DNA from 2 places in the Streptomyces sp. NPDC048461 genome. Region 2 is predicted to be linked to the other one. Evidence: riboswitches for the same ligand, from Rfam matches in the RefSeq annotation. Region 2 holds a riboswitch; the other holds the start of a gene.
The links. A riboswitch is a leader RNA that binds a small molecule or an ion and turns the genes downstream of it on or off. The one in region 2 is predicted to bind ZMP and ZTP.
Positions count from the first base shown of each region.

Region 1: it holds a riboswitch for ZMP and ZTP, as region 2 does, so the genes downstream of both, ACZ6S8_RS05325 (bifunctional 5,10-methylenetetrahydrofolate dehydrogenase/5,10-methenyltetrahydrofolate cyclohydrolase) here and ACZ6S8_RS10860 (serine hydroxymethyltransferase) in region 2, are expected to answer to the same signal.

Region 1 covers NZ_JBVJGW010000002.1:551,236-560,091, reverse strand. Annotated here, with positions in the region: gene ACZ6S8_RS05340 (NAD(P)/FAD-dependent oxidoreductase) at 1-1,106, shown strand, start outside; gene ACZ6S8_RS05335 (MAB_1171c family putative transporter) at 1,103-2,299, shown strand; gene ACZ6S8_RS05330 (peptide MFS transporter) at 2,274-3,875, opposite strand; gene ACZ6S8_RS05325 (bifunctional 5,10-methylenetetrahydrofolate dehydrogenase/5,10-methenyltetrahydrofolate cyclohydrolase) at 4,012-4,857, opposite strand; ZMP/ZTP riboswitch at 4,919-5,012, opposite strand; gene ACZ6S8_RS05320 (class I SAM-dependent methyltransferase) at 5,070-5,831, shown strand; gene ACZ6S8_RS05315 (RNA polymerase sigma factor) at 6,047-7,636, shown strand; gene ACZ6S8_RS05310 (amino acid permease) at 7,822-8,856, opposite strand, start outside.
Region 2 covers NZ_JBVJGW010000005.1:77,794-88,276, forward strand. Annotated here, with positions in the region: gene trpS (tryptophan--tRNA ligase) at 1-241, opposite strand, end outside; gene ACZ6S8_RS10860 (serine hydroxymethyltransferase) at 429-1,694, opposite strand; ZMP/ZTP riboswitch at 1,729-1,819, opposite strand; gene rocD (ornithine--oxo-acid transaminase) at 1,939-3,144, shown strand; gene ACZ6S8_RS10870 (glutathionylspermidine synthase family protein) at 3,155-4,357, opposite strand; gene ACZ6S8_RS10875 (hypothetical protein) at 4,371-4,673, opposite strand; gene ACZ6S8_RS10880 (DMT family protein) at 4,784-5,620, shown strand; gene ACZ6S8_RS10885 (DUF397 domain-containing protein) at 5,607-5,801, opposite strand; gene ACZ6S8_RS10890 (helix-turn-helix domain-containing protein) at 5,798-6,625, opposite strand; gene ACZ6S8_RS10895 (ATP-binding protein) at 6,734-7,183, shown strand; gene pdxR (MocR-like pyridoxine biosynthesis transcription factor PdxR) at 7,164-8,555, opposite strand; gene ACZ6S8_RS10905 (carboxymuconolactone decarboxylase family protein) at 8,603-9,121, shown strand; gene ACZ6S8_RS10910 (hypothetical protein) at 9,122-10,006, opposite strand; gene ACZ6S8_RS10915 (hypothetical protein) at 10,009-10,428, opposite strand; gene ACZ6S8_RS10920 (hypothetical protein) at 10,418-10,483, opposite strand, start outside.

The sequences.
Region 1 (8,856 bases), on a different contig from region 2:
GCCTGGAGGGCACGGCCGCCCGCGTCACCGGCGTACGCGTCGACACGCCGGACGCGGAGGGCGCGCTGATCAGCGCCGACCTCGTGGTCGACGCGAGCGGGCGCGGTTCGCGGGCCCGCGCGTGGCTGCGGGAGCTCGGCGCGGGCGACGTCAGACAGGCCGAGGTCGACTCCGGCCTGGTCTACGCGACCCGCATCTTCGAGGCGCCCGCCGGAGCCCACGAGCTGGGCTTCCCCATCGTCAACGTGCAGTCCGACCCCCGCGTGCCCGTCCCGGGCCAGACGGCCACGATCGTGCCCATCGAGGACGGCCAGTGGCAGGCCACCCTTTCGGGTACCCGCGGCGGCCAGCCCACCGGCGACCCCGAGCAGTTCATCCCGTTCGCCAAGGGCATCCGGGACCCGATCGTCGGGGAGCTCCTGGAGGGGCGCAAGCCGCTCACGGACGTGGCCGTGACCCAGGGCACCGCCAACCGGCGGGTCTACTTCGAGAAGGCCGACCTGCCCGACGGGTTCTTCGCCGTCGGCGACTCGGTCGCCACCTTCAACCCGCTGTACGGGCAGGGCATGACGGTCGCCGCCAAGGGGCTGCTGGGCGTCCGGGCCCTGCTCCGCGCCAAGGGGCTCTCCCACCCCGGCTTCGGCCGCGACGCACAGCGGGCGATCGCCCCGCAGGTGGGCACCGCGTGGGAGCTGGCCACCTCGCAGGACATCCTCTACCCGGGCGCCACGGGCATGAAGCCGCGCGCCGGCGCCGGGGCGCTCAACGCGTACGTCAGCCGGCTGATGACCGGCGCGACCACCCGGGAGGCGCTGACCGCCGCGTTCCTCCAGGTGATCACGATGAGCAGCGCGCCGACGCACTGGCTGAGCCCGTCGGTGGTCTGGCAGGTCCTGCGGGCCTCGGACCGGGGCGCGCTGAAGGCTCCGCCGCTGACCGCGGCCGAACGCACGGTCGCCGGGCTCGACCGCGACTCCGCCGGGCCCGACCGCCCGACCCCCGGGCCCGACCGCGAGAGCGCCGGGCCCGTCCCGGATCCCGGAGCCGGGGCGGGTGAGGCGGCCGGACACGCGGGCCCCGCCGACCCCGTCGGCCGGGCCCGATGACGGACGGTGTCATCCTCTACGCGCCGGGCGCGGTGCTGAGCCTGGTCCTGCTCGTCAAGCTGCCGACGCTGCGCCGGGGCTGGGACCAGCCGCTGATGCGGGCCGTGTGCGCGCTGCTGCTGGTCGGCTGCCTGGTCATGGTCCTCGCCGCGCCGCCGACGATCGCCGCGGTCAACCGCCTCACCGGCGTGGTCAACTTCTCGGCGCCGCTGGTGTTCGGCACGCTGACCGCCTTCTCCGGGTCGTGCGTCGTCCTGGTGCTGCACTGGGCCGGTGGTCCGCCGGCCGCGGTGCGGCGGGCCACCCGGCTGACGGTGGCCGTGTTCGGCACCGTCACCCTGCTGATCGTCGCCCTGTTCGTGATCGGCGACGCCCCGGAGGAGCGGCTCCGGGACCTGGACACGTACTACGCCAACACCCCGTGGATCCGGGAGATGATCGTCTGCTACCTGCTGGCGCACACCGTGGGCACCTCCGCGCTGACCGGGCTGTGCGGGATGTGGCTGCGGCACGCCGACACCTCGCTGCGCCCGCTGCGCACCGGCCTGGCCCTGATCGTGCTGGGCGGGCTGCTGGACCTGGGTTACAACGCGGCGAAGTGGGCGGCGCTCTGCGCCCGCTGGACCGGCCGCGACTGGGACCGGCTGTCCACGGACCTGGCGCCGCCGCTGGCCTCGACGGCGGCCCTGATGGTGGGCTCCGGCTTCATCGTGCCGCTGATCGGCGGGTCGGCGGCCTGGCGGGACTTCAGCCAGTACCGGCGGCTGCACCCGCTGTGGAAGGAGCTGCGCGGGTTCGCCGCGTCCCAGGTCCGGACGGTCCCGATGAACTGGTGGTCGCCGGTCGGCATCCGGCTGATCCACCGCGAGTCCGTGATCGACGACGGGATCCTGGCCCTCGCGCGCTGGTTCGACCCGGCCGTCCGGTGCGCCGCGTACCGTGCCGCGCGCGCCCAGGGCCTCGGCGAGGAGCGGGCCGGCATCGTCGCGGACGCTGCGGTGCTCGCCGCCGCCTGCCGCGGCCGGGCCGCCGGGGAGGAGCCGCACCCCGAGCCGTACCGGCTGGACTGCCAGGCCCTGACGGACCTGGCGCGGGAGTTCCGCTGCTCCCCGGTCGTCGCGGCCGTCCGGTGCCGCGGCGGCGCCGCGCCGGCGCGCCCGGGGGGCCTCAGGCCGTCCCCGCCGCCCCCGTGAGCGCAGTGGCCGCGGGAGACTCGCCCGTGAGGGTCTTCAGCCGCCGCGTGAACAGGACCATCACCGCGCCCGCCGCGATCACCACGGCGCCCTGCCACAGGAAGTTGAGGCTCTGCCCGATCACGGCGTCGAGCCGCGGCAGCTGCGCGCCGATCGCGTCACCGGTGGCGGCGGCGAGGAACCAGACGCCCATCATCTGATTGGTGAAGGCGCGGGGCGCGAGCTTCGTGGTGACCGACAGGCCCACCGGGCTCAGGCACATCTCGCCCATGACCTGGATGACGTACACGCCGACCAGCCACATCAGGGAGACCTTCACGCCGGTGGACGCGATGGCGGCCGCGCCGGACATCACGACGAAGGACGCGCCGGTCAGCAGCAGGGCCAGGCCGAACTTGAGCGGGGTGCTCATCCGCCGGCCGCGGCGCACCCAGAAGGCGGCGAACAGCGGCGCCAGGACGATCACGAACAGCGAGGGCAGGGACTGCGTCCAGCTGGCCGGGACGTGCAGGCCGAGCAGGCTGAGGTCGGTCTTCTGCGCGGCGAACAGGTTCAGCTCGCTGCCCATCTGGTCGTACACCAGCCAGAACAGCGTCGCGGCGAGGAAGAGCCAGACGTACGCCCGCAGCCGGGTCCGCTCCACGGGGGTCACCTTGGGGCTGCGGTACATCGAGAGCAGCACGCCGGCGGGGACGACCACGGCGACGACGGTCAGCACGAAGGTGACGTTGTCGATGCTCAGGGCGTGCGCGGCGGCCAGCAGCCCGATCAGGGAGGCCGTGAACACCAGCCCGTACGCGGACGAGCGCCGCACCCGCGTCCGTTCGGCGGGGGTCAGCCGGACCACGGGCTCCTCGCGCAGCTGCCCGGCGAGCCGGCGGCCTCCGAGGGCGTACTGGACCAGGCCGAGGGCCATGCCGACGGCTGCGGCGCCGAAGCCCAGGTGCCAGTCGACCTCCTCGCCGAGGTAGCCGACGACGAGGGGGGCGATGACCGCGCCGAGGTTGATGCCCATGTAGAAGATCGAGTAGCCGGCGTCGCGGCGCTGGTCGTCGTCCGCGGCGTACAGGCGGCCGACCAGGGCGGAGATGTTCGGCTTGAGCAGCCCGGTGCCGACGACGATGAGGGCCAGTCCGGGCCAGACGAAGGCGGGGCCCGGTACGGCCATCAGGGCGTGGCCCGCCATGATGACCACCCCGCCCCACAGGACGGCCCGGCGGGCGCCCAGGAAGCGGTCGGCGATCCAGCCGCCGGGCAGGGCCAGCAGCGAGATCATGGCCATGTAGACGCCCTCCACGGCCTCGGCCGTGCCCTGGTGGAGGCCCATGCCGCCGTGGGCGCGGGAGGCGGCGAGGAAGTGCACGAGGATGGCGACCATGCCGTAGAGGCTGAAGCGCTCCCACAGCTCGGTGAGGACGAGGGTGGCGAGGCCGCGCGGGTGCCGCCCGCCCTTGCGCCCGGCCTTGCGCCCGGCCTCGGGCCCGCCCTTGCGCCAGGCCTTCCGCCCGGCCGGCTCGCCCGGGGCACCGCGCTCGCCGGGCGCGCACGGCGCCGGATCCTGCTTCCGCATGTCCATCGAGGGGTTCACCTGTTCAGTGCAGCCCCGGCGGGACGGGCCCCGGATCGGCCTTTCGGCCCGTTACCCCCGGATACGGAACGCCCCGGGCCCAAGGGCCCGGGGCGTTCGCCGTGCGCGGTGCGCGCGGAGGGGGTCAGAGGTCCGCGAGGTCCAGCCCGGCCTGCTCGGCGGCGGCCCGTACGGTCTGCTCCAGCAGGACGGCGATGGTCATCGGGCCCACCCCGCCGGGCACCGGGGTGATCAGCGAGGCACGGGCGGCGGCCGACTCGAAGTGGACGTCGCCGACGTTGCCCTCGTTGTACCCGGCGTCCAGGACCACGGCGCCCGGCTTGATGTCCTCGCCCCGGATGAACTCGGCCTTGCCGACGGCGGCGACCAGCACGTCCGCCTGGCGCACGATCGACGGGAGGTCGACGGTGCGGGAGTGACAGTAGGTGACGGTGGCGTTGCGCTCCAGCAGCAGCATCCCGGCCGGCTTGCCGAGGATGGCGCTGCGGCCGACGACGACGGCGTGCTTGCCGGTGAGGTCGACGTCGTAGGCCTCCAGCAGGCGCATGATGCCGCCGGGGGTGCACGAGACGAAGCCCGGCAGGCCGAAGCCCATGGCGGCGAAGGAGTGCATGGTGACCCCGTCGACGTCCTTGCCGGGGGCGATGGCCTCGAAGGCGGCGCGCTCGTCGATGTGGTGCGGGACGGGGTGCTGGAGCAGGATGCCGCTGACCTCCGGGTCCGCGGAGAGCGCGGTGAGGGCGGCCACCAGTTCCCCGGTGGTGGTCGCGGCCGGCAGCTCCACGTGGCGGGAGGTGATGCCGGCCTTGGCACAGCGGTTCTGCTTCATGCGGACGTAGGTCACCGACGCGGGGTCCTCGCCGACCAGCACGGTCGCGAGGCAGGGCGCGGTACCGGTGCGCGCGGTGATCGCGGCCGCGAGTTCGGCGGTCCGCTCCGAGATGCGGCGGGCGAGTGCGGTGCCGTCCATGAGCTGGGCACCGGCGGTCTGGGCAGTCGTCACGGGGTCTCCTGAACGTCGCTGCGGGATAGCGGTTCGCCCAGGCGCGCGGCAGTCGGCGCACATCCGTACGCCGGGCCGCTCCCCGGTGGTGATCCACCCGAACGCCAGTCACGGCCCGCCGACCACTGTAGTCGACATATCCGGTGGTTACCCGGCCCGCGGCCTGGGACGATCGGGGCATGACGCGCACTTTCGACCATCTTGTCGCCGAGGCCGAATCCGTTTCGGTCGACGGCTGGGACTTCTCGTGGCTCGACGGCCGGGCCACGGAACAGCGCCCCTCCTGGGGGTACCAGCGGCTCCTGGGCGAGCGGCTGGCCCGGGTGGGATCCGTCCTCGACATCCAGACCGGCGGCGGCGAGGTGCTCGCCGGGGCCGGCCCCCTGCCCCGGCTGACGGTCGCCACCGAGTCCTGGCCGCCCAACATCGACAAGGCGACCCGGCTGCTGCACCCGCTGGGCGCAGCCGTGGTCGCGGACGCCGACGAGCCGCCGCTGCCCTTCGGCGACGGGGCCTTCGAGCTGGTGACCAGCCGGCATCCGGTGACCGTCTGGTGGGACGAGATCGCGCGGGTCCTGCGGCCGGGCGGCACGTACCTCTCCCAGCAGGTCGGCCCGGCGAGCGTCTTCGAGCTCGTCGAGTACTTCCTCGGCCCGCAGCCGGAGCGGATCCGGCGCGGCCGGCACCCCGACGACGCGGTCGCCGCCGCCGCCGGGGCGGGCCTCGAAGTCGTCGAGCTGCGCTCCGAGCGGCTGCGGACGGAGTTCCACGACATCGGAGCCGTGATCTACTTTCTGCGGAAGGTGATCTGGATGGTGCCCGGCTTCACGGTCGGGCAGTACCGGGACCGCTTGCGCGAGCTGCACGAACAGATCGAAAGCAGCGGCCCGTTCGTCGCGCAGACCGCCCGCTTCCTGATCGAAGCCCGCAAAACGGGCTGACGAAAAGGGCGGACGGAACCGCGCCGGATCGGTTGCGCGGACACAGCGTGGCGCAGGTCACTCAATTCAGCGCGTAACGAATCGACTCGGGCATGCGATGAACCGACAGGTGTCCTCGCGCGGCCCCGGAATACAGACCCCCCTCGGGTCTGTTTCCCGAGTTCGCGCGATGATGTCCCGCCCACCCTTTATCTGTTCGCAACGAGAGGCTCCTTGTGTCGCTCAGCCCGTCCCGTACGTTCCCTCCGGAGATCGCCGAATCGGAGGCCCTCGTCGCGCTCGTCGAGCGCGGCCGCGAGCAGGGTCACATCAACGGTGACGACGTGCGCCAGGCCTTCGAGGCCGGTCGCATCCCGGTGGACCAGTGGAAGCGGGTCCTGCGCAGCCTGAACCAGGTCCTGGACGAGGAGGGTGTCGCCCTTCACGTCAGCGCGGCCCCCGCCACCAAGGCCGCGGCCAAGAAGCCCCGCAAGGCGGCCGCCGCCCCGGCACGCGCCGTGACCAAGAAGGCGGCGGCCCCGCCCCGCCCCATCGGCGCCCGCAAGACCTCGGCCAGCGCGGCCGCGGCCACCGCTGCGGCGATATCCGCTTCGCCGGCCGCCGCGACCGAGGACGAGGTGACGGCGGACGCCGCCGCCGAGCCGAAGAAGCGCACGGTCAAGAAGACCGCCGCCAAGAAGACGGCCGTGAAGAAGACGGCCGCGGCCGCCAAGAAGACGGGCGCCAAGGACGCCGACGAGGGCGAGACCCCCGCCGTCGGCGAGGACTGGGCGGCCGAGGACCTCGCCGACGAGGCCGAGGAGGAGACCCCCGTCAAGCCCGGCGGCACCGCGGGCTTCGTCCTGTCCGACGACGACGAGGACGACGCCCCGGCGCAGACGGTCATGGTGGCCGGTGCCACCGCCGACCCCGTCAAGGACTACCTGAAGCTGATCGGCAAGGTGCCGCTCCTCAACGCCGAGCAGGAGGTCGAGCTCGCCAAGCGCATCGAGGCGGGCCTGTTCTCCGAGTACAAGCTCGAAGAGGAGGAGGACCACAAGCCCGCCTTCAAGCGCGAGCTGGAGATCCTCGTCGAGGACGGCCGCCGGGCGAAGAACCACCTGCTGGAGGCCAACCTCCGCCTCGTGGTCTCCCTCGCCAAGCGCTACACCGGCCGCGGCATGCTCTTCCTGGACCTGATCCAGGAGGGCAACGTCGGCCTGATCCGCGCCGTGGAGAAGTTCGACTACACCAAGGGCTTCAAGTTCTCCACGTACGCGACCTGGTGGATCCGGCAGGCGATCACGCGTGCCATGGCCGACCAGTCGCGCACGATCCGCATCCCCGTGCACATGGTCGAGATCATCAACAAGCTCGCCCGCGTGCAGCGCCAGATGCTCCAGGACCTGGGCCGCGAGCCCACCCCGGAGGAGCTGGGCAAGGAACTCGACATGACCCCCGAGAAGGTCATCGAGGTCCAGAAGTACGGCCGCGAGCCGATCTCCCTGCACACCCCCCTGGGTGAGGAGGGCGACAGCGAGTTCGGTGACCTCATCGAGGACTCCGAGGCGGTCGTGCCCGCGGACGCGGTGTCCTTCACGTTCCTCCAGGAGCAGCTCCAGTCGATCCTGGGCACGCTCTCGGAGCGCGAGGCGGGCGTGGTCTCCATGCGCTACGGCCTCAACGACGGCCAGCCCAAGACGCTGGACGAGATCGGCCGCGTGTACGGGGTCACCCGTGAGCGCATCCGCCAGATCGAGTCCAAGACCATGTCGAAGCTGCGCCACCCGTCGCGCTCGCAGGTGCTGCGCGACTACCTCGACTGAGTCGGCCCGGCCTCCCGGGCCGGCCGGAACACTGGCCCCCGGGGGTGCACGGCAGGGAGGCGCCCTGCGGAACCAGGAAGGCGTGCGCGCCGGATCCGCAGGGCGTCGCGCTGTCCGCGTGTCGCGCGGCACCGTGTGGCCGCGCCGTACCGGGTCGGGCACCTGCCGTCCCCGGGCGCCCCGCCTCAGGCCGCGCTGTCCGCGCGCCGCTTCCGGGCCGCCATCGCGGCGTACACGAGGACTCCGGCGAAGAGGAACAGCACCCCCTGGTAGACCGCGGCGTAGCCGGAGCCGGCCACCAGCCACAGCGAGAAGCCGAAGGCCAGGCCGGCGAGGGCGGTGTCGCGGGCCAGCCGGCCGCGGTGCACGCGCTCGGACCGGCCGGACAGCAGGAAGTAGATCTGCGCGGCGGCGGACAGGAGGTAGGGCACGGTCGCCGTGAAGGTCGTGACCAGGACCAGGACCTCGAAGACGCCCTGCGGGCCGGCGGTGTGGTGGTAGACGGTCAGGGCCGAGGCGAGGGTGACCGTGACGAGGACGCCGGCCACCGGGACGCCGCGCCTGCGCGTCGCGAAGACCTCGGGGAAGAGCCCGTCCTTGGCGGCGGCGTACGGGGTCTGCGCGCTGAGCAGCGTCCAGCCGTTCAGGGCGCCGACCATCGAGACCACGGCGGCGCAGGCGACCAGCGTGCCGCCCCAGGTGCCGCCGAACATGGCGTTCACCGCGTCCGTGAAGGGGGCCTGGGAGGTGACGAGGGTGTCGTGGGCGACCAGGCCGAAGACGGAGAGGGTGCCCAGCAGGTAGACGGTGGCTGCGCCGACGGTGCCCAGGATCGTGGCCCGGCCGACGTTGCGGGCCGGGTCGCGGACCTCGCCGGCGCTCACGGCGGCGGACTCCACGCCCAGGTAGCTGAAGAGCAGGATCGCCGCCGAGGCCGAGACGGCGCCGGCCGCGCTCTGGTCGGTGGCCCGGAAGGGGCCGAGGTGGGCGGGGTCGAAGAAGAACAGTCCGCCCACGGCGACGAGCAGCAGAGGGGCGAACTTCAGCACGGTGGAGACCAGTTGGACGGCGCCCACGTAGCGCGTGCCCGCGAGGTTGGCGAGCGCCGGGAGCCACTGCACGGCGAGGGCGGCCAGGCACATGGACCACGTGTGCGCGCCGACGGCCGGGAACAGCACGGAAAGGTAGCCGACGGCCGCGACCGCCAGCGCCGCGTTGGA
Region 2 (10,483 bases):
TGCAGCGCTCGGGGTCCAGGCCGGCGGCGAGCAGCTGCGCGGCGGAGAGCCGGGTGTTCGCGCGGAGTTCCTTCGGGTCCTGCGGCATGGTGATCGCGTGCAGGTCGACGACCATGTAGAAGGCGTCGTGCGTCTCCTGCAGGGCGACGTACTGGCGGATGGCTCCGAGATAGTTCCCGAGGTGGAACGAACCGGAGGTGGGCTGGATGCCGGAGAGCGCGCGAGGACGATCAGAAGCCATGGCCCCATTCTCTCAGGTGCGGGGGCGGGCTCCGGCCCTCCGCTGGCCGGAACCTCCCGGGTCGCGCCGCTCCCCCGCCCGGCCCCGCACGGGTACCGGGCGGTAGTGCGGCGGCCGGATCCCGCCCCGGCCGAGCGACCGCTTTGCGCCGGTCCGGCCGCGCGGGGGCCGGACCGGCGGCGGGCCGTTACTGCGGCAGGCCGGGGGCCGGGAAGGCGGCCATGAGGTCGGCGACCTCCGCGCGGACGGCGCCGAGCGCCGGCTCGTCGCCCTTGGCGGCGGCGTCCACGGCGCGGGAGATCCAGTCCGCCACCGCCGGCATGTGCGCGGCGGTCAGGCCGCGGGAGGTCAGCGACGGCGTGCCGATCCGCACGCCGGAGGGGTCGAACGGCTTGCGCGGGTCGAAGGGGACGGTGTTGTGGTTGACGACGATGCCCGCCCGGTCCAGCGCCTTGGCGGCGACCTTGCCGGGAACGCCCCGCGAGGTGAGGTCCATCAGGATCAGGTGGTTGTCGGTGCCGCCCGAGACCAGGTCGAAGCCGCGCTCCAGCAGGGCCGCGGCCAGTGCCTTCGCGTTGGCGACGACCGCGTGCGCGTACGCCGTGAAGGAGGGCTGCGCGGCCTCGTGGAGGGCGACGGCGATGCCGGCCGTCGTCTGGTTGTGCGGGCCGCCCTGGAGGCCCGGGAAGACGGCCTTGTCGATGGCCTTGGCGTGCTCCTCGCGGCACATCAGCATCGCGCCGCGCGGGCCCCGCAGGGTCTTGTGCGTGGTCGTGGAGATCACGTCGACGTGGTCCGCCGGCGACGGGTGCGCGCCGCCCGCGATCAGGCCGGCGATGTGGGCGACGTCCGCGACCAGGACCGAGCCGGCCTCCTCGGCGATCGAGGCGAAGGCGGCGAAGTCGATCGTGCGGGGCAGCGCGGTGCCGCCGCAGAAGATCAGCTTCGGCCGCTCGGCGAGCGCCAGCTCCCGTACGGCGTCGTAGTCGATCAGCCCGGTGTCGGGGCGCACCCCGTACTGGACGCCGCGGAACCACGAGCCGGTCGCCGAGACGCCCCAGCCGTGGGTGAGGTGCCCGCCCATCGGCAGGGCCATGCCCATGACGGTGTCGCCGGGCTTCGCGAAGGCGAGGTAGACGGCCAGGTTGGCCGGGGAGCCGGAGTACGGCTGGACGTTGGCGTGGTCCACCCCGAACAGGCCCTTGGCCCGCTCGACGGCGAGGGCCTCGACGCGGTCGATGTTCTGCTGGCCCTCGTAGTAGCGGCGGCCCGGGTAGCCCTCGCTGTACTTGTTCTGCAGCACCGTCCCGGAGGCTTCGAGGACGGCCGCGGACACGTAGTTCTCGCTGGGGATCAGGCGCAGGGTCTGCGCCTGGAGGACTTCCTCCGCGGCGACGAAGGACGCCAGTTCGGGGTCGGTCGCGGACAGGGCGGGATGGCGGCTCGCGGTCATGCGGGCTCCTCCGGGGTCGATGGGAATCGGTACCCCGCGAGGCCCAGGCGAGCGGCCCTGTGTGCGGATCTGCCCGCACGACTCCCCCGGAGTCGCTTCTCCGTGCGCCAGTCGCCGTGCGTACCGCACACCTTAGCGGGCGCGCCGCACGGGAGGTTTCCGCGTCCGGAATACGAGCGACGATAAGACTGTGGCGCCACCCTCGTCACATGCTCACCCGGCAAGACGGACGATCGGAGACCCCGTGTCGACAACTGCTGATGCCATCCGCTCCGCCGAGGCGCACAGCGCGCACAACTACCACCCGCTGCCGCTCGTCGTCGCCTCCGCGGAAGGCGCGTGGATGACCGACGTGGAGGGGCGCCGCTACCTCGACATGCTCGCGGGCTATTCGGCGCTCAACTTCGGCCACGGCAACGGCCGTCTGCTCGACGCGGCCCGCGCGCAGCTGGAGCGGGTCACGCTGACCTCCCGAGCCTTCCACCACGACCGCTTCGCCGACTTCTGTACCGAACTGGCCGCGCTGTGCGGCAAGGACATGGTGCTGCCCATGAACACGGGCGCCGAGGCGGTCGAGACAGCGGTGAAGACCGCCCGCAAGTGGGGCTACGAGGTCAAGGGCGTGCCGGACGGGCACGCCAAGATCGTGGTCTGCGGCGGCAACTTCCACGGCCGGACCACGACGATCGTCTCGTTCTCCACCGACCACGACGCCCGCGACCACTTCGGTCCCTACACGCCGGGCTTCGAGATCGTCCCGTACGGGGACCTCACCGCGCTCGCCGCGGCCGTCACGGAGAACACCGTCGCCGTGCTGCTGGAGCCGATCCAGGGCGAGGCGGGGGTGCTGGTGCCGCCGGCCGGCTACCTGCAGGGCGTACGGGAGCTGACGCGCGAGCGGAACGTCCTGTTCATCGCGGACGAGATCCAGTCGGGCCTGGGCCGCACCGGCAGAACCTTCGCGTGCGAGCACGAGGGCGTCGTCCCGGACGTGTACCTCCTGGGCAAGGCGCTCGGCGGCGGTGTGGTGCCGGTCTCGGCCGTCGTCGCCGACCGGGACGTGCTCGGGGTGTTCCGGCCCGGGGAGCACGGCTCGACGTTCGGCGGCAACCCGCTGGCCTGCGCGGTGGCGCTGGAGGTCGTGGCGATGCTGCGCACCGGCGAGTACCAGCAGCGGGCCACCGAGCTCGGCGACCACCTGCACCGGGAGCTGAACGTGCTGGTCGGCGGCGGTGCGGTGACCGCGGTGCGGGGCCGCGGGCTGTGGGCGGGCGTGGACATCGACCCGTCGCGCGGAACCGGCCGGGAGATCTCCGAGAAGATGATGGAACGGGGGGTGCTGGTGAAGGACACCCACGGGTCGACGATCCGGATCGCCCCGCCGCTGGTGATCTCCAAGGAGGACCTGGACTGGGGGCTGGAGCAGCTCCGGTCCGTGCTGGCCCCCTAGGCGGCCGCGGTCAGAGGATCACGTGGGGCAGGAAGCGGGCGTACTCGTCCGTGACCGGCCCCGCGGATTCGCGGATGCCGAGCCCCGCCGCCTCGTCCTCGACGACCCACGCGCCGAGCACCACCCGGTTGCCGTCGAAGTCGGGCAGCGGGGCCAGGCCCTGGAAGCAGTACCGCTCGCCCTCCTCCGGCACGAAGGGCTCCCCGTCCCCGCCCGGCACGTGGAGGGTGACCCCGGCGCCCTCGCGGCCGAGCAGCGGCTTGGCGACGTACCCGCCCGAGCCGGACTCGGCCAGCTCGCGCGGGCCGTCGAGGTAGGCGGGCAGCAGGTTCGGGTGCTCCGGGAACAGCTCCCACAGGACGGCGAGCAGCGCCTTGTTGGAGAGCAGCATCTTCCACGCCGGCTCGATCCAGCAGGTGCTGCCGGTGCCGCCGCCGTGGTCGTAGGTGCCGATGACCTGCGGGCCGAACTCGTCGGCGGCCAGCCACTCCCACGGGTACAGCTTGAAGCAGCTGCGGATGAAGCGGAGCTTCTCGTCCACGAACCGGCCGGACAGGCTGTCCCAGCCGATCTGCTCGACGGACAGCGCCTGGGTGTCGATGCCGGCCTGCTCGGCGGTCTCCTGGAGGTAGGCGACCGTCATCAGGTCCTCGCCGAGCTCGTCGGTCTCGGAGTGCGCGAAGTGCAGCGGGCCGGGCGGCAGCAGCTCCGCCTGCCGGCGCCAGGCCTCGACGAGCCGCTCGTGCAGGGAGTTCCACTGGTCGGCGCCGGGGAAGCGCTCCTCCATCCAGAACCACTGCGGGCTGGCCGCCTCGACCAGGGAGGTCGGGGTGTCGGCGTTGTACTCCAGCATCTTGGCCGGGCCGCCGGCGCCGTCGTAGCGCAGGTCGAAGCGTCCGTAGAGGGACGGCTGGTCGGCGCGGCGGCGCCAGGACTCGGTGACCAGCGCGACCACCTTCGGGTCCGTGATGCCGAGGTCGGCGAAGCGGTCGTTCTCCACGATGTGCGCGGCCGCGGCCAGGCACATCGCGTGCAGCTCCTCGACGACGTTCTCCAGCGCCTCCACCTCGGGGAGCGTGAAGGAGTAGTACGCGCTCTCGTCCCAGTAGGGGCGCAGCGAGTCGTCGGGGTAGCGCGTGAGGGGGTAGATCAGACCCTGTTCCTCGACGGTCTTCTGCCAGTCGGGGCGGGGTTCGATGGTGTGCCGCTTCATCGTTCTGGGCTCCTCAGCCGCCGCTGGTGCCGGACTTGCTGCCGCCGATGCCGCCCCGCGTGACCGCCGACTTGTCGAAGCTGCCGCCGGAGACCTTGCCGGCGACGACGGTGCCGCCGTAGTAGTACGCGCCGTGGCCGCCGCTCTTGCACTCCTTGTTGTTCAGCTTCTCCAGCGTGGAGCGGGACGCGCACCGCTTGTCGGGCTCGTCGCTGCTGCCGCAGGCCACGAGCGTGGCCGCGAGGAGGCCCATGCCGCCGAGGGCGACGACGCCGGAGCGCATGCGGCGCTGGTTGGTACTGCTGCTGCTGTCCATGTCTGCTCCCCCTGGGTGGCGTGCTCCCGACAGACTAGAGCGGGCCCCCCGGGCGATGGAATCCGGCCGCCGTGAGATCTGTGACCTAGAGTCACTTCGTGCTGATTGGGATGATTTGTGCGCTCGGGGCCGCGCTGTGCTTCGGTACGGCCTCGGTCCTCCAGGCGGTAGCCGCGCGGGCGGCGGAGCCGGGGACCGGCTCCGGCGTGGACCCGGCGCTGTTCCTGCGGGCCGTCCGGCAGTGGCGCTACGTGGCCGGTCTGGGACTGGACGGAGTCGGCTTCGTGCTCCAGATCATCGCCCTGCGCCACGTCCCGATCTACGCGGTGGGAGCCGCGCTGGCCGCCAGCCTCGCCGTGACGGCCGTGGTCGCGGCGCGGCTGATGGGGGTACGGCTGTCCCGGACCGAGTGGGTCGCGGTGGGGGTGGTGTGCGCGGGGCTGCTGATGCTCGGGCTGGCCTCCGGGGAGGAGGGCTCGGGAACCGGCTCCGACGCGCTGCGGTACGGGCTGCTCGGCGTGGCGGTACTGGTGCTGCTCGTCGGCGCGGCCGCCGGGCGGCTCCCGGACGGCCCCCGCGCGCTGACCCTCGGCCTGGCGGCGGGCACGGGCTTCGGGGTGGTGGAGGTCGCCGTCCGCCTGATCGACGGCTTCTCGTGGAGCGAGCTCGCCAACCCGGCGCTGTACGCGCTGCTGCTGGGCGGCGCCGCGGGCTTCCTGCTACTCACCTCGGCCCTCCAGCGCGGCTCCGTCACGGCGGCGACGGCCGGCCTGGTGCTCGGCGAGACGATCGGTCCCGCGCTGGTGGGGGTGGTGTGGCTGGGCGACCGCACCCGCGACGGCCTGGCCTGGCTCGCCGTCCTGGGCTTCACGGTGGCGGTCACGGGCGCCCTCGCGCTCGCCCGCTTCGGCGAACCGGCCCCGGAACCGGGCGCTACCGCCCCCTGACCCCGTCCACGAACACGGCGAACGCCCCGGCCCCGACCTCCAGGACGGGCCCGCCGGGGTTCTTGGAGTCCCTGACGGGGACGACCCCGCACGAGGCGACCAGGTTGGTGGCGACCTCGACGCACGCGCCACCGTTCTCGCTGTAAGAGGACTTGAACCAGCGGGGGGATTCGGTCGTCACGGGGAACCCTTTCGAAGCTGTTCGATCATGGCCACGGATGCCGCCTGGGAGAGTGCTTCGGCCTGTAGCTGATGGTAGGCGGTCAACAGAGGCACTACGGAAGTACTGTCCCGCTCCAACTGCCCCCTCTGAGCCGACTCGGCATAGGACACCAGCGACCGGCTCTGCATGGTCAGGACGTAGAGCGGCAAACTGAGCGGACGTCGGTCGCCCATGCTGAACGGAGCCACCTGGAGCACGGTGTTCGGCAGTCCGGCGAAGTCGACCAGCCGCGCCAGCTGGGCATCCATCGTTTCCGGCCCTCCCACGGGCCGCCTGAGGCAGCTTTCGTCCAGCACGACGAACACGAGCGGCGGAGGCGTGCGCAGGATCGCTGCCTGCCGCTCCTTGGCAAGCGAGATCCGCTCCTCCGCCTGCTCGGGTGTGATCGCAGCCCGCTCGACGGCACGCAGGTTGAGTGCCGTCGCGTATTCGAGCGTCTGGAGCAATCCGGGCACGACGCCGACTTCGTAGAGCCGGATCTCTGCCGCGCGCGCCTCTTGCGCGACGTACTCCGGAAAGCCTTCCAGCAACGCCGTGTACCTGACGGCTTGGCTCTGCCGTTCCAGCCGATCACCGGTCCCGAACACCCTGTCGGCACTTGCGGCAAAGCGGCGAGTTGGAGGGCGTCGTCCGGTTTCGACAGCGGAGATGTGGGTGCCAGAGCACCCGATCCGCTCTGCAAGCTCCTCCTGCGTCCAGCCCCGCTCATCCCTCAGGGTGCGCACTCGTTGCCCGAAGGCCGCGCTCAGCGACTTCTCGGGGTCCAACTGCTTCCTGTTCACGCCACATCACCTAACTCCCCAATCAACCAACGCAAGTTGAAGACATCCCAACCCTAGGTCACGCTGAATCCACCCGGTAGCGAAACGACTACACAGAGGAGCGGCGCCATGCCCAACGCAGGCAACGAATGGCGGCAGCGGTTCAGCAGTACCCGGCGGGGCGCACGGCTGGCGCGGGAGCTGGCGCTGCTGGAACTGGCCCGGTGGGGCTACCCGATGGCCGGGGGCGACAGCGAGCGGGTCGCGCAGGTCGTCGCCGAGCTGGCGGCCAACGCCGTGGCGCACGGCGGCGTGCCCGGGCGGGACTTCGAGCTCGGGCTGCGGGAACTGGACGGCGTGCTGCGGGTGGAGGTCTCCGACGCGCGGGCGGGACGGCAGCCCCGGGTCCGGCCGGGGCCGGTCGAGCCCGCCGAGCACGGCCACGGGCTGCGGATCGTCGAGGCGCTCTGCGTCGCCTGGGGCGTCTCGGGCCGGCTGGTCGGCAAGACCGTCTGGGCCGAGGTGGCCACACGGGCGGCGGCGGCCCCGCGGACCCCGGCTACGGCAGCGCGGCCGTGAGCGCCGCCAGCGTCGGCGACCACGCGCTGGCGGCCGGGCTCCCGTAGCTCACGACCAGCGCGTCGCGCGCCGGCAGCTCCGCCCGCGGGTGCCGGAAGGCGGCGACGCCCTGGACGGCCAGGTCCTGCCAGGCCGCGGACCGGACCACCGCGCGCTCCGTCCCCTCCGGGAGGTCCAGCACCGCGTGCAGTCCCGCCGCGATCCCGGAAACCCCCACCCGGCCGGCCACGGCCGCGACGAGCCCGTCGCGCCGGCGGCGGTACCGCAGCCGCATCCCGCGCACGTGCCGGTCGTACGCCCCGGAGGTGATGAACTGCGCCAGCGTCAGCTGGTCCAGCGCGCCGGAGGTCGCGTCGCCCGCGGTCCGCACCGCCATCACCTCGTCCAGCAGACCCGGCGGGAGCACCATCCAGCCCATCCGCAGCCCCGGGGCGAGGGACTTGCTGGCCGTGCCCAGGTACACCACCCGGTCGGGGTCCAGCCCCTGGAGCGCCCCCACCGGCTGACGGTCGTAGCGGAACTCCCCGTCGTAGTCGTCCTCCAGGACCAGCCCGGCCGTGGACCGGGCCCAGTCGACCGCGGCCGACCGGCGGGCCGGGGTCAGGGCCGCCCCGGTGGGGAACTGGTGCGCCGGGGTCAGCAGGACCGCGCCGGGACCGGCGGTCAGTTCGCCCGTACGGGCCCCGTCCGCGTCCACCCCCAGCGGCCGGGTCCGCAGGCCCGCCCGTTCCAGCAGGTCCCGGTGGATGTCCAGCCCGTACCCCTCCACCGCCACCTCCCGGACGCGCCGCGCCCGCAGCACGCGCGCGAGCAGCGCCAGCGCGTGGGCGAAGCCCCCGCACAGCACGATCCGCTCCGGGTCCGCGTACACCCCGCGCGCCCGGGCCAGGTACCCGGCCAGCGCCTCCCGCAGCTCGGTCCGGCCGCGCCCGTCGCCGTACCCGAAGGCCTCGGCCGGCGCGTCGGTCAGCGCCCGCCGGGCCGCCGCCAGCCAGGCCGTACGGGGGAAGCCGCCCACGTCCGGGGAGCCGGGCATCAGGCTGTACGCGAGCCCCCGGCGCGCGGGGTGCCGCACCCGGGGCACCGCGGCGGGCCGCCGGGGCCGGGCCCGTTCGGCCACCCGGGTCCCGGAGCCCTGCCGGGCCGTCAGCCAGCCCTCGGCGACGAGTTCGGCGTACGCCTGGGCCACCGTGTTCCGCGCGATCCCGAGGTCGGCGGCGAAGGCGCGCGAGGACGGCAGCCGGGTCCCGGCGGGGAGCCGCCCGCTGCGCGCGGCCTCGCGCAGCGCCTCGGTGAGGCCGGCCCGCAGCCCGCGCCCGGAGACGAGGTCCAGATGGAGGTCCGCGCCGAAAGTGGCCCACGATTCCGTCATGGACATGGACCATAGCGGTGGGCTAACCGGCTCCTAGGCTGGAGCGCATGGCAACCACGGCGGAACACCCGCACTCCCACGACCGCGCCCCCGAGCACACCCCGCGCCTCCAGCTCGCGAAGCTCGCGCCCGAGGCCTACAAGGCCGTCCTGGCCCTGGAGATCGCCTCGAAGAAGGACCTGGACCCGGTCCTGGTCGAGCTGGTCAAGATCCGCGCCTCGCAGCTCAACCACTGCGCCTTCTGCCTCGACATGCACACCAAGGACGCCCTCGCCGCGGGCGAGAGCGTGGAGCGGATCGTCCAGCTCAGCGCCTGGGAGGAGTCGCGGCACTTCTACACGGAGCGGGAGCTGGCCGCGATCGAGCTGGCCGAGGCCGTGACGGTGCTGACGGACGGCTTCGTGCCGGACGAGGTGTGGGAGCGGGCCGCGAAGCAGTTCGAGGAGCGCGAGCTCGCCCAGCTCGTCACGGTGATCGCGACGATCAACGTCTGGAACCGCTTCGCCGTCGCCACCCGCATGGTGCCGGGCCACTACACGCCGGGCATGTACAACACCAAGGGCTGATCAGCCGGTCCGGAACGACTCCACGGCAGCCGTCAGGTGGGCGCGCACCACCTCGGGCTCGGCCGCCGGTCCAGCCGCCAGCAGCGCCCAGCGCCGGCCGTCGGGGGCGACGACGATCCGCTCGATGCCCCGGCGGCGGCCGCCCGCCTCGGCGCTGTCGTACTCGTAGACCAGCTCGCAGGAGCCGGCGGACAGCTCGCCGACGGACACCTCCCGGTAGCCCGGGTTCCCGTCGTCCAGGCCCCGCGAGGAGGTCCGCAGCAGGTCGCAGGAGCCGACGCCCGCGGGTTCGGTGATCCGGAAGACCTGGAGCAGCGCGCTGCGGTCGCCGGGCGGCCGGTAGAAGGAACCGCTCCCGGTCTCGCCGGTGCTCGGCCGCCAGCCCTCGGGCACGGCGACCGAGAAGCCGTCGTCGTTGCGGGCCACCGAGTACGACGGGCTCGGGGTGCCGGGCGTCGGGGACGGACTCGGGCTCGGGCTCGCCTCCCCGCTCGGCGGGGCGGTCGGCGGGCCGGAGCGCGTACCGGAGGGCCCGGACGCCGACGGGGGTGCGGCCGGGGCCTTCGGGTCGTCGTCGGCGAGGGCGAGCCAGCCCGCCACGGCGGCCCCGCTCAGCACCGCCGAGCAGAGGGCCACCAGCAGCGGCATCCGCCAGGGCCGCTGCGGGCCGGGACCCTGGCCGGGCCCGGGCGCGTACCCGGGCCCGGGCGCGTATCCGGGGTCGGCGCCGTCCGCGGCGTCGTCGCCGGTCCCCTCCGGCGGCCATCGCGGTGGCGCCGGCGGGAGCGGTGGGGGCGTACGGGGCAGCGGGGGCTGCTGCCCCGCCTCCTGAGCCGTCTCCCAGCGCTGCGCGTCCGGGTTCCAGCGCGCGCCGCCCGAGGCCACCGTCAGCCCCCCAGCGAGGCGAGCAGCCCGCCGAGCGCCGCGGCCGCGTTCACGGACTCCACCAGCGGGGCCCAGCGCTCCAGGGTGCCGCGCAGCCGGGCGGGCAGGCCGGGCCGGATCTCCCCCGTCTCCTCCAGCTCCCCGGCGGCCTCGTCCAGCTCGGCGTCGAGCGCCGTGCGGTCGGCGCCCCGGGGCAGCCGGACGAGGGCGGCGCGCAGCTCCCGTACGGCCTCCAGCAGTTCCGCCGCGCCGGGGCCGTCCGCCCCCGTGCCGCCGGAGTGGACGGTGGTGGTGTTGGTGTTGTTGCTGCCGCCGATGCTGAAGCTGCTGCCCTGCACGGTCCCGATGCGGACCTGCCCGGCGCCGGTGTCCGCGCCGGCGCCGGTGTCCGCCCCGGCCGCCCCGGTTCCCTCATCTGCCACTGCCGTTGCTCCCGTTCGTGTGATGGCTGGTGCGGTTGCTGTGGCCGCTGCCGCC